DNA from 2 places in the Streptomyces sp. NPDC048507 genome. Region 2 is predicted to be linked to the other one. Evidence: riboswitches for the same ligand, from Rfam matches in the RefSeq annotation. Region 2 holds a riboswitch; the other holds the start of a gene.
The links. Region 2 has a riboswitch for cobalamin ahead of ACGFXC_RS02495 (CoA-acylating methylmalonate-semialdehyde dehydrogenase). Riboswitches for the same ligand answer to the same signal wherever they lie in the genome.
Positions count from the first base shown of each region.

Region 1: another riboswitch for cobalamin. It lies ahead of ACGFXC_RS17185 (energy-coupling factor ABC transporter permease); the one in region 2 lies ahead of ACGFXC_RS02495 (CoA-acylating methylmalonate-semialdehyde dehydrogenase).

Region 1 covers NZ_JBICWZ010000005.1:259,225-264,906, reverse strand. Annotated here, with positions in the region: gene ACGFXC_RS17200 (energy-coupling factor ABC transporter ATP-binding protein) at 1-728, opposite strand, end outside; gene cbiQ (cobalt ECF transporter T component CbiQ) at 725-1,474, opposite strand; gene ACGFXC_RS17190 (energy-coupling factor ABC transporter substrate-binding protein) at 1,478-1,834, opposite strand; gene ACGFXC_RS17185 (energy-coupling factor ABC transporter permease) at 1,840-2,538, opposite strand; cobalamin riboswitch at 2,566-2,759, opposite strand; gene ACGFXC_RS17180 (flavodoxin family protein) at 3,035-3,769, shown strand; gene ACGFXC_RS17175 (hypothetical protein) at 3,824-4,360, opposite strand; gene ACGFXC_RS17170 (SsgA family sporulation/cell division regulator) at 4,437-4,844, opposite strand; gene ACGFXC_RS17165 (hypothetical protein) at 5,165-5,479, opposite strand.
Region 2 covers NZ_JBICWZ010000001.1:530,946-536,627, reverse strand. Annotated here, with positions in the region: gene ACGFXC_RS02495 (CoA-acylating methylmalonate-semialdehyde dehydrogenase) at 1-1,343, opposite strand, end outside; cobalamin riboswitch at 1,535-1,720, opposite strand; gene ACGFXC_RS02490 (cobalamin-binding protein) at 1,769-2,689, shown strand; cobalamin riboswitch at 2,845-2,919, shown strand; partial or broken gene ACGFXC_RS02485 (ECF transporter S component) at 3,078-3,593, shown strand; gene ACGFXC_RS02480 (multidrug effflux MFS transporter) at 4,579-5,682, shown strand, end outside.

The DNA of each region.
Region 1 (5,682 bases), on a different contig from region 2:
GACCAGGCCTGGCGCAGGCCGGCCGAGGCCAGCAGCTCCGGGTCGGCCAGCAGCTCGCCGGCCGGACCGGTCCGGATGCCCGCCGGGGTCAGCACCGCCGCGTCGTCGGCCCAGCGCACCGCGAGGTCCACGTCGTGGGTGGCCATCACCACCGTGGTGCCCGCCGCGCGCAGGCCGGCCAGCACGTCCAGCAGCCGCTCCTGTCCGTCCGGGTCCAGTCCGGCCGTCGGCTCGTCCAGGATCAGCACGCGCGGGGCCATCGCCACCGCGCCCGCGATGGCCGCCCGCTTGCGCTGTCCGTACGACAGGAGGTGGGTCGGCCGGTCCCGCAGCGCGGTGATGTCCAGCGCGGCGAGGGCGGCCCCGACCCGCTCGCGCACCTCCGGCAGGGGCAGCCGCAGGTTCATGGGCCCGAAGGACACGTCCTGTTCGACGGAGGCCGCGAAGAGCTGGTCGTCCGGATCCTGCACCACCAGCTGCACCGAGGTCCGCAGCCGGGTCAGCCCCGCCCGGTCGTGGGCCACCTCGGCGCCGTCCAGGCGCAGCGTCCCGCTCGCGGGCCGCAGGCCCCCGCTGAGCAGCCGCATCAGCGTGGTCTTGCCGCTGCCGTTGCGGCCCAGCAGGACCAGGGCCCGGCCCTCCTCGATCCCGAAGTCCACGCCGGACAGCACGGCCGGCCCGTCCTCGTAGGCGTAGCCCGCGCCGGCCAGTTCCACCACCACGCTCACAGGTACAGCTCCTTCAGTACGAGGGTCCCCGCGACCAGGGCGGCCAGCAGGGCGGCGGAGGCGGTGAGGAACCGCCAGGACAGCGACGCCTGCGGTACGAGGACCCGCAGCGCGCCGTCGTAGCCGCGCCCGGCCAGCCCCTCCTGGAGCCGGGCGGCGCGGTCGAAGGCCCGGACGAAGGTGGTCGCGGCGAGCCCGGCCAACGAACGCCACACCGCGGCCCGGCTCGTCTGCCCGAGCCGGGCCGCCTGGGCCCGGCGGACCTGCGCCATGGAGTCCAGCAGCAGGAAGCCGATCCGGTACATGACGAGGGCCACGTCCACCACCGGGGCGGGCACCCCGGCCCGCACCAGCCGGGGCAGCACGTCCGAGACCGGGGTGGTGAAGGCGAACAGCAGCACGCCGAGGGAGGCCGCCGAGGTGCGCAGCAGCAGCTCCGCCGCGTGCCGGGGCCCGTCCGGGGCGAGGGCGACGAAGCCGTCCGGGCCGCCCAGCGAGATCAGCAGCGGCAGCGCCCCGGTCACGCAGAAGCCCAGCGGCACCCGGAAGGCCCGCCACAGCTCGCGGCCCGCCACCCCGGCCGGGCCCAGCAGCACGGCGAGGGTGGCGGCGGCGACCAGCGGCCCGCCGGGCCAGGGCGGCAGGCACACGGCGGTGACCGTCAGCCCGAGTCCGAGGAGGGCCTTCTCCAGCGGGTGCCGGCCCCGCCAGCGGCTGCCGTGGGCCGCCACGTCGATCGGCAGCACCGCCTAGGCCTCCGGCGCGCAGGCCGCCGAAGGGGCCTGCGCGGGGCCCGGTGCCGCCGCCTGGGCCAGGCCCTGGCGGCGGCCCTTGCGGACCCCGAAGTAGTACGCGAGCACGCCCGCGCCGAGCGCCGCCTGGAGGGCGAACAGCGCCGACTCGACCTCCCCGGAGGGGGGTTCGTACAGCGGGGAGAACCAGGGCTCGTAGTCCGGCTTCAGTTCCGTGATGGCCGACTCCGCCTGCGCGTCCGCGCCCGCGAACGGCTCTTCCTTGCCGTCGCCGAGTCCCAGCGCGAGCGGGAGCACGGCGAGGGCCGCCACCACGAGCAGCAGCAGGGTGTTGATCTTCGCGTTCCGGGTCATCGCCATCAGAGCGCCGCCTCCCGCTTCGCCGGCGTGCCGCCGGTCAGCTTCGCCACGCCGAGCCGGACCAGGTCGGACCTGCTGGACTGCATCAGCAGCCGCATCACGAGGACGGTCAGCAGTCCCTCGCTCACCGCGAGCGGGATCTGGGTCAGGGCGAAGATGCCCGCGAACTTCTCCAGCGAGCCCAGGAACCCGCCGGCCGGGTCGGGGAAGGCCAGCGCCAGCTGGACGGAGGTCACGCAGTAGGTGACGAGGTCGGCGACGAACGCCCCGGCGAAGACGGTCACCATCAGCGGCGCCCCGGAGGTGCGCAGCAGCCGGTAGGCGGCGTAGCCGGCCCAGGGGCCCGCGATGGCCATCGAGAACACGTTGGCGCCGAGCGTGGTGAGTCCGCCGTGCGCGAGCAGCAGGGCCTGGAAGAGCAGGGTGATCGTGCCCAGCACCGCCATGATCGGCGGCCGGAACAGGATGGCCCCCAGCCCGGTTCCCGTCGGGTGCGAGCAACTGCCCGTCACCGAGGGGATCTTGAGTGCGGAAAGGACGAAGGTGAACGCGCCGGACGCGCCGAGCAGCAGGGTGCTCTCCGGGTTGGCCTTCACCTCGCGGGTGAGGGCGCGGACACCGTGGACGACGAACGGGGCGGACGCGGCGCCCCAGGCGGCCGCGTGCAAGGGGGGCAGGAACCCCTCGGCTATATGCATGGTCGGGAGACCTCTCCAGCACCTCGTGGATGGACGACGTGCCCCGGCCGGTCTCCTGGCTCACGGGTTGATGCCCTGTCTCCGCCTTCCCGGGCCCCTGCGGATTCCCGCGCGGGCCCAGTGGCTTCCCGCAGGAGTGGAGCCGGACTTCCCGATCACAGTGGCGAGGGCCGCACCGGTTTTGCACCGGTTTCCCGAACACCAAGGCCCGCTGACCCTAGTCGCCCGCACGGACCGGTAACAACCCGCCCCGGGCCCGCCGGGCGGCAGGGCGGATTCCGCTTGATGCTCACCCACGGTGGCGCCGGCGCCACCGTCCGCACCAACCGGCCCGCCCGAAGGGGGAGTTCCGCCCACCCCTGCTCCCGGGGACCGGTTGTCCCGGTCGCCCGCGCCGTTCCGCACCCGGCCGCGAGGAGGGTCCCGTCCGGGGGCCGCGGCCCGGACGGGCGCACCCGGCTGGCGTCCCGTCCGTCCCGGGGCGAGGGTGGGAGGCGTGCCAGCCGACTCCTCCGCGCCCGCCGGGTCCTTCGACTACTCGGACCTCTCCGCCGTCTACGTCAACTGCACCCTCAAACGCTCGCCCGAGACCAGCAACACCGAGGGCCTGATCGCCAGGAGCCGCGCCGTCATGGAGGCGGCCGGAGCCCGGACCTCACTGATCCGGGCCGTCGACCACGACATCGCCACCGGTGTCTGGCCCGACATGACCGAACACGGCTGGGAGAGCGACCAGTGGCCGGTCCTCTACAGCCAGATCATGGACGCCGACATCCTCGTGCTCTGCGGCCCGATCTGGCTCGGGGACAACAGCTCCGTGATGAAGCAGGTCATCGAGCGGCTCTACGCCTGCTCCTCGCTGCTGAACGACCGGGGCCAGTACGCCTACTACGGACGCGTCGGCGGAGCGCTGATCACCGGCAACGAGGACGGGGTCAAGCACTGCGCGATGAACGTCCTCTACAGCCTCCAGCACCTCGGTTACGCGATCCCGCCGCAGTCCGACGCGGGCTGGATCGGCGAGGCCGGGCCCGGTCCCTCGTACCTGGACCCGGGATCGGGCGGTCCGGAGAACGACTTCACCAACCGCAACACCACCTTCATGTCCTGGAACCTGATGCACCTGGCCGCTCTCCTCAAGCGAGCCGGGGGCTTTCCCGCGCACGGCAACCAGCGCTCCCTGTGGGACGCGGGCTGCCGCTTCGACTTCCCCAACCCCGAGCACCGCTAGAACCGGACGGGGCCGCCGCGTGCCGTGCGGGCTCCGCGGCGGCCGCCGTCCCGTTCAGCAGGTGTTCGGGTGCGCGATGTCCACCACGTAGCGCTCGGGCGAGTGCAGGACGCTGGTGGTGAAGGCCGGCGGGGTGTCGAAGGCGGCGCCGAAGGTCACGTACCCCTCGTAGTCGCCCGTGAGGGCGAGGCCCTTGAGCTTGCTGAGGTGGATCTGCTGGAGCCGAGGGCCCTGGTAGACGTTCTGCCCCGCGTCGTCGTGTCCGGCGGCGGGGTGCAGGCGGATCTCCAGGAAGTGCTTCCCGGCGAGCGGGACGGGCTTGCCGGACCCGTCGTAGACCAGCTGGGAGACGGGAGTGACGGTGACCGGCGGGGCGGCGCCCTGGAGGTCGATGACGATCCGGTCGTACGTGCAGTGACCGCCCCAGCGGGCGTTGACGACGAGCGGCGTCTGGGTGCGGACCGACGGTGCGGCGGCCGCGCCGGAGGCGGCGGCCGAGGCGGGCGCGCTGAGCGCGAGCCCGGTGACGAGCAGGGCGCCCGTGGCCAGGGCCACGGTCCGGCGACGGCGCGTGCGGTACGGGTGACGCATGACGTCCCCCCGATTCTCGTGAGACGGGGACTGGCCTGTCACCGGGAAGGACATCGTGGGGGGCCCGGCGGTTCCCTCAGTGCGCCAGCAGCGCGCTCAGCTCCGCGTCCAGGTCGTAGTGGCGCCGCTCCTGGCCGCGCGGGACCAGCTCGGTCATCCGCCGGCACAGCTCCCGCACGTCCTTGGCGCGGGCGGAGACCACACAGCTCTGCGCGCCGTTGCTGAAGGCGAGGAACACGCGCGGTTCGGTGCCCCGGCGCAGCGGCCACACCTGTATGTCGCCCTCACCGGTGCCGCAGGTCTGCCCGTCCAGGAGCAGCTCCCGCGAGAAGACCCAGCGGGCGAGGTGCGCCCCGGCGCCGCGGAAGTCGACGGCCAGCTCGTACGGCCGGTCCGTGCGGTAGACGAAGGCGCCGGTCAGGGGGACGGACAGCGGTACGGCCTCCAGCCGCAACGGCAGGACGCGGTGTTCGGTGGTGGCCATGGTGGCTCTGCCTCTCTTCGCGCGGTGGGCCCTCACGTGCCCCCCTTCGGGCACGCTAGCCGACGCGTCCGGCACTCCCCGGGGCCGAAGGTCCCGAGCCGGACGGGCCGCTCGGCCCGATTCCGGGCCCCTCCCGGGGCCCGCGGGCGCCCGCCCCGCGGCCGCGGCGGGCCGGTCGCGCCCCCAACGGTCCACGGGCGGGCCGCACTTGGAGCCGGATGCGGTGCACCCGCGCGCCCGATCGTAGCCGGGACGCGGACGAGCCCGCCCTCCGGGGGAGAGCGGGCTCGAAGGGCCTGCGGCGGCAGGCCGCGCGACCGCTACGGAAGCGGGTTGTAGACCAGCGACTCGTGCGAGTTCGACTGCCCGATGGCGGTGAAGCCGGAGCCGTTGGACTGTGCGCCGTTGTTCTGGTTGGACGCCCCGAAGCCGGACGCGACCTGCTGCGCGGTGGAGGAGTTGCCGAGGTTGCTGCCGCCGACTCCGCTGCCGAGGATCTCGGCGAGTGCCGCGTTCGAGGCGGTGCCCGCCGCGCCGGCCCCGTTGTCCGCCTGCGCCACGCCTCCGAGGAAGGCGAGGGCGAGGGGGAGCGATGCGACAGCCGCCATCACACGGATGCTGCGGATGCTTGCCATGGTGAAGTCCTCCAGTACGCAAAACAGCAAGGTTCCAAGGCGGTTGGCCGACCGCCAGGGGGATTGCGACGTCGTGGGACCAGACTTGCGTACGTGATCATCAAGAAACCAGCCCAGACCGCCTTCTTCCCCCGCAAGCGTGATCAACTCGGTTCAAACATCGAACCGCAGGGAATTTCGCCGACGCGGGACGAAAGCGGCCG
Region 2 (5,682 bases):
TAGGCGACGGGCACCGGGATGGGCACGTTGACGCCGACCATGCCGGCGCCCACCCGGCGGGTGAACTCGCGGGCCGTGTCTCCGTCGCGGGTGAAGATGGCCACGCCGTTGCCGTACGGGTGCTCGGTGGGCAGGCGCAGCGCCTCCTCGAAGTCCGCGGCGCGGACCACCGACAGGACGGGGCCGAAGATCTCCTCGCGGTAGATCCGCATCTGCGGGGAGACGCGGTCGAAGAGGGTGGCGCCGGCGAAGAAGCCGTTCTCGTGGCCCTCCAGGGTGAAGCCGCGTCCGTCGACGACGAGTTCGGCTCCCTCGCTCGCGCCGATGTCGACGTAGCGGCGGACCCGGTCGAGGGCGTCCTGGCTGACCAGGGGGCCGAAGTCGGCCTCGGGGTCGTCGCAGCGGCCGATCCTCAGCGTGCCGATGCGCTCCTTGAGCGCGGCGACCAGCCGGTCGCCCGTCTCCTCGCCCACGGGTACGGCGACGGCGATGGCCATGCAGCGCTCGCCCGCCGAGCCGTAGCCAGCGCCGATGAGCGCCTCGACGGCCTGGTCGATGTCGGCGTCGGGCATCACGATCATGTGGTTCTTGGCACCGCCGAAGCACTGGGCGCGCTTGCCGTGGGCCGCGGCGGTCGCGTAGATGTGCGCGGCGATCGGCGTCGAGCCGACGAAGCCGAGCGCCTGCACGCGGGGGTCTTCGAGGAGGGTGTCGACGGACTCCTTGCCGCCGTTGACGACGTTCAGTACGCCCGGCGGCAGCCCGGCCTCCAGGAACAGTTCCGCAAGGCGCAGCGGTACGGAGGGATCGCGTTCGGACGGCTTGAGGATGAACGCGTTTCCGCAGGCCAGGGCCGGTGCGGCCTGCCAGAGCGGGATCATCGCGGGGAAGTTGAAAGGGGTGATCCCGGCGACCACGCCGAGCGGCGAGCGCAGCGAGTGGACGTCGATGCCGGTGCCGGCGTTGTCGGTGAACTCGCCCTTGAGCAGGTGCGGGATCCCGGCGGCGAACTCGACGACTTCCAGCCCGCGTTGGAGGTCGCCGTGGGCGTCGGCGACGGTCTTGCCGTGCTCGGCGGACAGCATGCGGGCCAGGTCCTCCCGCTCACCCTCGACGAGCCGGAGGAAGCGCAGCAGTACGCGGGCCCGGCGCTGCGGGTTCCACTGCCCCCAATCGGCCTGTGCCTCCTCGGCGTTGGCGATGGCGGCTTCGGTGTCGGCGCGCCCCGCAAGGGGGACCCGGGCCTGCACCGCGCCGGTGTTGGGGTCGTACACGTCGGCGAAGAGCCCGGACGTGCCGGTGGTGTGTTTTCCGCCGATGAAATGGGTGAGTTCACGGACCATGGGTGCCTGCTCTCGTCAGGTTGGATCCGGGGATGGCACGGCGAACCGGCGGACGGCACCCGGGTGGGGGTGCGCCGCTGCGGAAACCGTGAGAACTACGAGCGCGCGGAAGTGGTGTGCGCGTGCTCCGCCGGATCACCAGGGTCGTGGGTACAAACCGGTGCCATGCGTGTCTGCTCCATCCTCGTGGACAACACGGAACAATCCGCGGCCGGTATCCTGACTCCCGGATCCCCGCGCGCCGCCCGCCTTCCCGACAGCCCTCGTCGGTGGCGTGTGGATGGCAGCACACTCCCCGGTCACAGTGGCGGGACCGTGCCGGTTTCACACCGGCTTCCCTGCACCGCGGACCTTGTGCCACGAACATATAGTTGGACGTCCTAGTAAGTCCAGACCCGTCGCTCGGGCGGGCCTAGAGTCGCCGTATGCGCATCGTCTCCCTGCTCCCGGCGGCCACGGACATCGTGGCGGACCTCGGACTCGCCGCCGACCTGGTCGGACGCACTCACGAATGCGACTGGCCGCCGGCCGTCGTCGCCTCCGTACCCGTCGTCACCCGCGCCGAATTCGACGCGGACGCACTCAGCAGCCGGGAGATCTCCGCCGCGGTCGGTGGCGCGGCGCACAGCGGCTCATCGCTCTACACCCTGGACACGGAGGCACTGGCCGCGCTCGCACCTGACGTCCTGCTCACCCAGGACCTCTGCCGGGTCTGCGCCGTCTCCTACGAGAGCGTCACCCGGGCCGTGCGCGTCACGGACGCCGGACCCCGCGTCCTGAGCCTGGAACCGAAGACCCTGGACGACGTGCTGGACTGCCTCGTCACCGTGGGCGCCCTGCTGGGAGTCCGGGAAACGGCCGAGCGACGGCGCGCGGAGCTGCTCGGCCGGCTCGCCCGGGTCCGGCGCGCCGTGGCCGGCCGACCGAGGCCGCGGGTGGTGGCCGTCGAGTGGCTCGACCCGCTGTGGCCGGCCGGCCACTGGGTACCGGAGCAGATCACGCACGCAGGCGGGAACCCGCTGCTGGCCGCGCCCGGGGAGCACACCGAGCCGATGACGTGGGACGCGGTGCGCGCCGCGCGCCCGGACGTCCTCCTGGTGCTGCCGTGCGGCTTCCCGCCCGCACGGACCCTGACCGAAATCAGCCTGCTCACCGCACTCCCGGGGTGGGAGGAACTGCCCGCCGTACGGGCGGGCGAGGTGTGGGTGCTGGACGGCCCGGCCTACTTCAACCGGCCGGGCCCGCGCGTGGTCCGGGGTGCCGAAGTCCTCGCCCACGTGCTGCACGGGGCGCCGGCCGGAGACCCGGTGACCGAGGCGGAGGCGCGCCGCCTGGGCCGGACGTAGCAGTGCTTCCCGTGCCACACGGCCCGCCGGAACGCAGCGGGTGGGTCGCCCGGTCAGCTTGCGCGATCCGCTTCCGGCGCATGCCGACCAGACCGTACGATGCGTTCTGCTCCGGCCCGTACGGCGGGGCCCACAACCGAATGCGCGCACAACTGGGGGAAGCCGGTGGGAATCCGGCGCTGACCTGCAACCGTGAGCGGGGCCGAACGGCACCGTGAGTCGGAGTACCCGGTGTGCGATGCGTACTGCTTCTCACTGTCATGGTCTGCAGCGCGAAGCCTCCACGCCGGGTCTGAGTCCCCTGCCCCTTTCCTATGGAAACGAGCAGGGGACGGGGTGCGTGCGCGGAGGGACCGTCGGCTCGGACCCGTCGCTCCTCTCCGGAAGCCTCGTCCTCGCCGGCCGCGTCTACGGCCCCGGCTTCGGCTTCACCCTGGGCTGCACCTCCCTCTTCGCTTCCTCCCTCATCACGGGCGGGGTCGGGCCCTGGATGCCGTACCAGATGTTCGGCTGCGCCTTCGTCGGCATGCTCGCCGACTTCCTCCCGAAGGCCTCCGGCCGCAAGGAGGTCGCTCTCCTCGCCGTCTACGGCTCCCTCTCCGGCTACCTCTTCGGCTTCCTCCTCAGCCTCTCCTTCTGGCCCTTCTCCCTCGACCCCAACAGCTCCATCGCCTACCTCCCCGGCCTCCCCTTCACCGAGCAGTTCCACCGCTACCTCGCCTTCGACCTGGCCACCTCCCTCGGCTGGGACACCGGCCGCGCCGTCACCAACCTCATCTGCATCTGTCTGGCCGGCCCGGCCGTCCTCACTGTCCTCCGCCGCGCCGCCCGCAAAGCCCGCTTCCAGGCCCCGGTCCGCTTCGCTCCCCGTAGAGCGGCGGATCAGGCCCCAGGCACAAAGACACCGGATGGACCGGGCACGCCGCCCGGTCCCCCTTCGCGAACCGCCCCACCGAATCGGCCCCCTCGGCCGCACCTCACCGGCCCCGTCCGCCCTGCACGTTGCCCGTCCTGCTGTCCCACAGGCGCAACCACGGAAGACGAGCCGGTCCTGGCCATCGTCTGCGCGTCGGTAGAGCCAGGTGGTTCCCGCCGGCACGCGGCCCGCGAAATAGGCAGCCGGGTGCAGCGCGGGGACTCGCCGCAGTTCGAACCGGTGCTGGGAAAAGGTCCGGGTGCCCCGGCCCGGACCGGGCCGACCACGTGTCCGTCCCGACCGGGTCCGCGCGGACAAGGCACACGCCTGCCGCAGGAACCGCGCCTACCTACGCCGCCGCGGTATCCGCTGCACCAGTACCGACAAGGCCGCCCAGGCCGACAACCGCCGGAAGCGAGGCGCGCGGGGTGGCCGACCACCGAGCTTCGATCCCGTCGACCACCGTCAGCGTCACGCAGTCGAGTGCGGCATCAACCGGCTGAAGGGGAACCGCAGCGTCGCCACGCTCCGACAAGCCAGCGGTCCGCCATGAAGCAATTGTTCTCATCGCCGCTCTCGAAGAGTGGCTCTAGCTCGACGCGGTATCGATCTGTTTGGATGAGTGAGCGCAGGCGGCCCTGAGGGCCCTTCTGGCGCCCCAGGTGACAAAAGGCCTATCCCCCCTACTTGGATGCGTCGATAGGCTCTTAGGTGTCTACTCAGGGCTTCACGGGTTTCTGGTTCCGCGAGGACGAGAAAGTGAGGCCGGCGAGTCACTCGGGGGTCCGTCCGGGCCGCTGGCAGCTCCTCTGACGTCTTTGCGTCCGCCGGTCAGGGGTCTCCGTCGGCCTTCGGCGGCCTACGGCTCCAGGGCGCCGCCGAGGGCTTGCGCGAGCCCCTGGAAGGCGCCTGAGCTGGGCAAACAGCACTAGATTCGATGTCGCCCCCACCCTCTTCCACCAAGGAGTGATCCTTGCCCAGCCCTGCGCAGAAAGCGGCTGTTCCCGCCACCGACAGCGCTTCCGCGACGTCCTCAACGCGCCCGCTGATCTTCCTGGTCCTGGCCGCGCTGACCGCCCTGCCGTCACTGTCGTCCGACATCTACCTGCCTGCTCTCCCCGATGTGGCCGGCACCTTCACCACCACCGCGGTCGTCGTCCAGCTCACCCTTACCTCCTGCCTGATCGGCATGGCACTCGGCCAGCTCGTCGTCGGCCCCCTCTCCGACCGCCTCGGCCGCCGCCGCCCCCTCCTAGCCGGGATGGCCCTCTACACCGCCGCCTCAATCGCCTGCGCGCTGGCTCCCAGCGCAGGCGCGCTGGTCGGACTGCGCTTCGTTCAGGGCGTGGCCGGCGCCGCCGGCATCGTGATAGCCCGCGCAATCATCCGCGACCTCTACCAGGGCGTGAAGATCGCCCAGGTCTTCTCCACGCTCATGCTCATCTCCGGCGTCGCCCCGGTCGTCGCCCCGCTCTTCGGCGCCCAGCTCCTGCACGTCACCGACTGGCGCGGCATCTTCGCCGTTCTCGCCGTCCTCGGCCTGGTGGTCGCCGCCGCGATCGCGTTCGGCCTGCCCGAGACCCTTCCCGCAGCCGCGCGCCGCACCCGGGGCATGGGCCTGGCACAGATGAGGGGCCTGCTGGCCGACCGCGTCTTCACCGGCTGCCTGATCGCCGCCGGCGGCGCGTTCGGCGCGTTCTTCGCCTACCTCGCCGCCTCCCCCTTCGTCCTGCAGGACCTCTACGGCGCCAGCCCCCAGACCTACGCCCTGCTCTTCGGCCTGAACGCCGCCGGCATGGTCGCCACCGGCCAGCTCAACGGCCGCATCCTGGTCCGCCGCTTCCCCGTCCACACCATCGTCACCGCCGGACTCGGCCTCCTGCTGCTGGCGAGCCTTGCGATGCTCGCCCTCGCCACCGGCCTGCTCGGGCACCCTGGTCTCCCGGCCGTCTGCGCGGTGCTGTTCCTCCTCGTCTCCAGCCTCGGCCTGCTCATCGGCAACGCCAACGCCCTGGCCATGAACCGCACCGCACACGCCGCCGGCGCCGCCTCCGCCCTCCTGGGCTCCTCCAGCTTC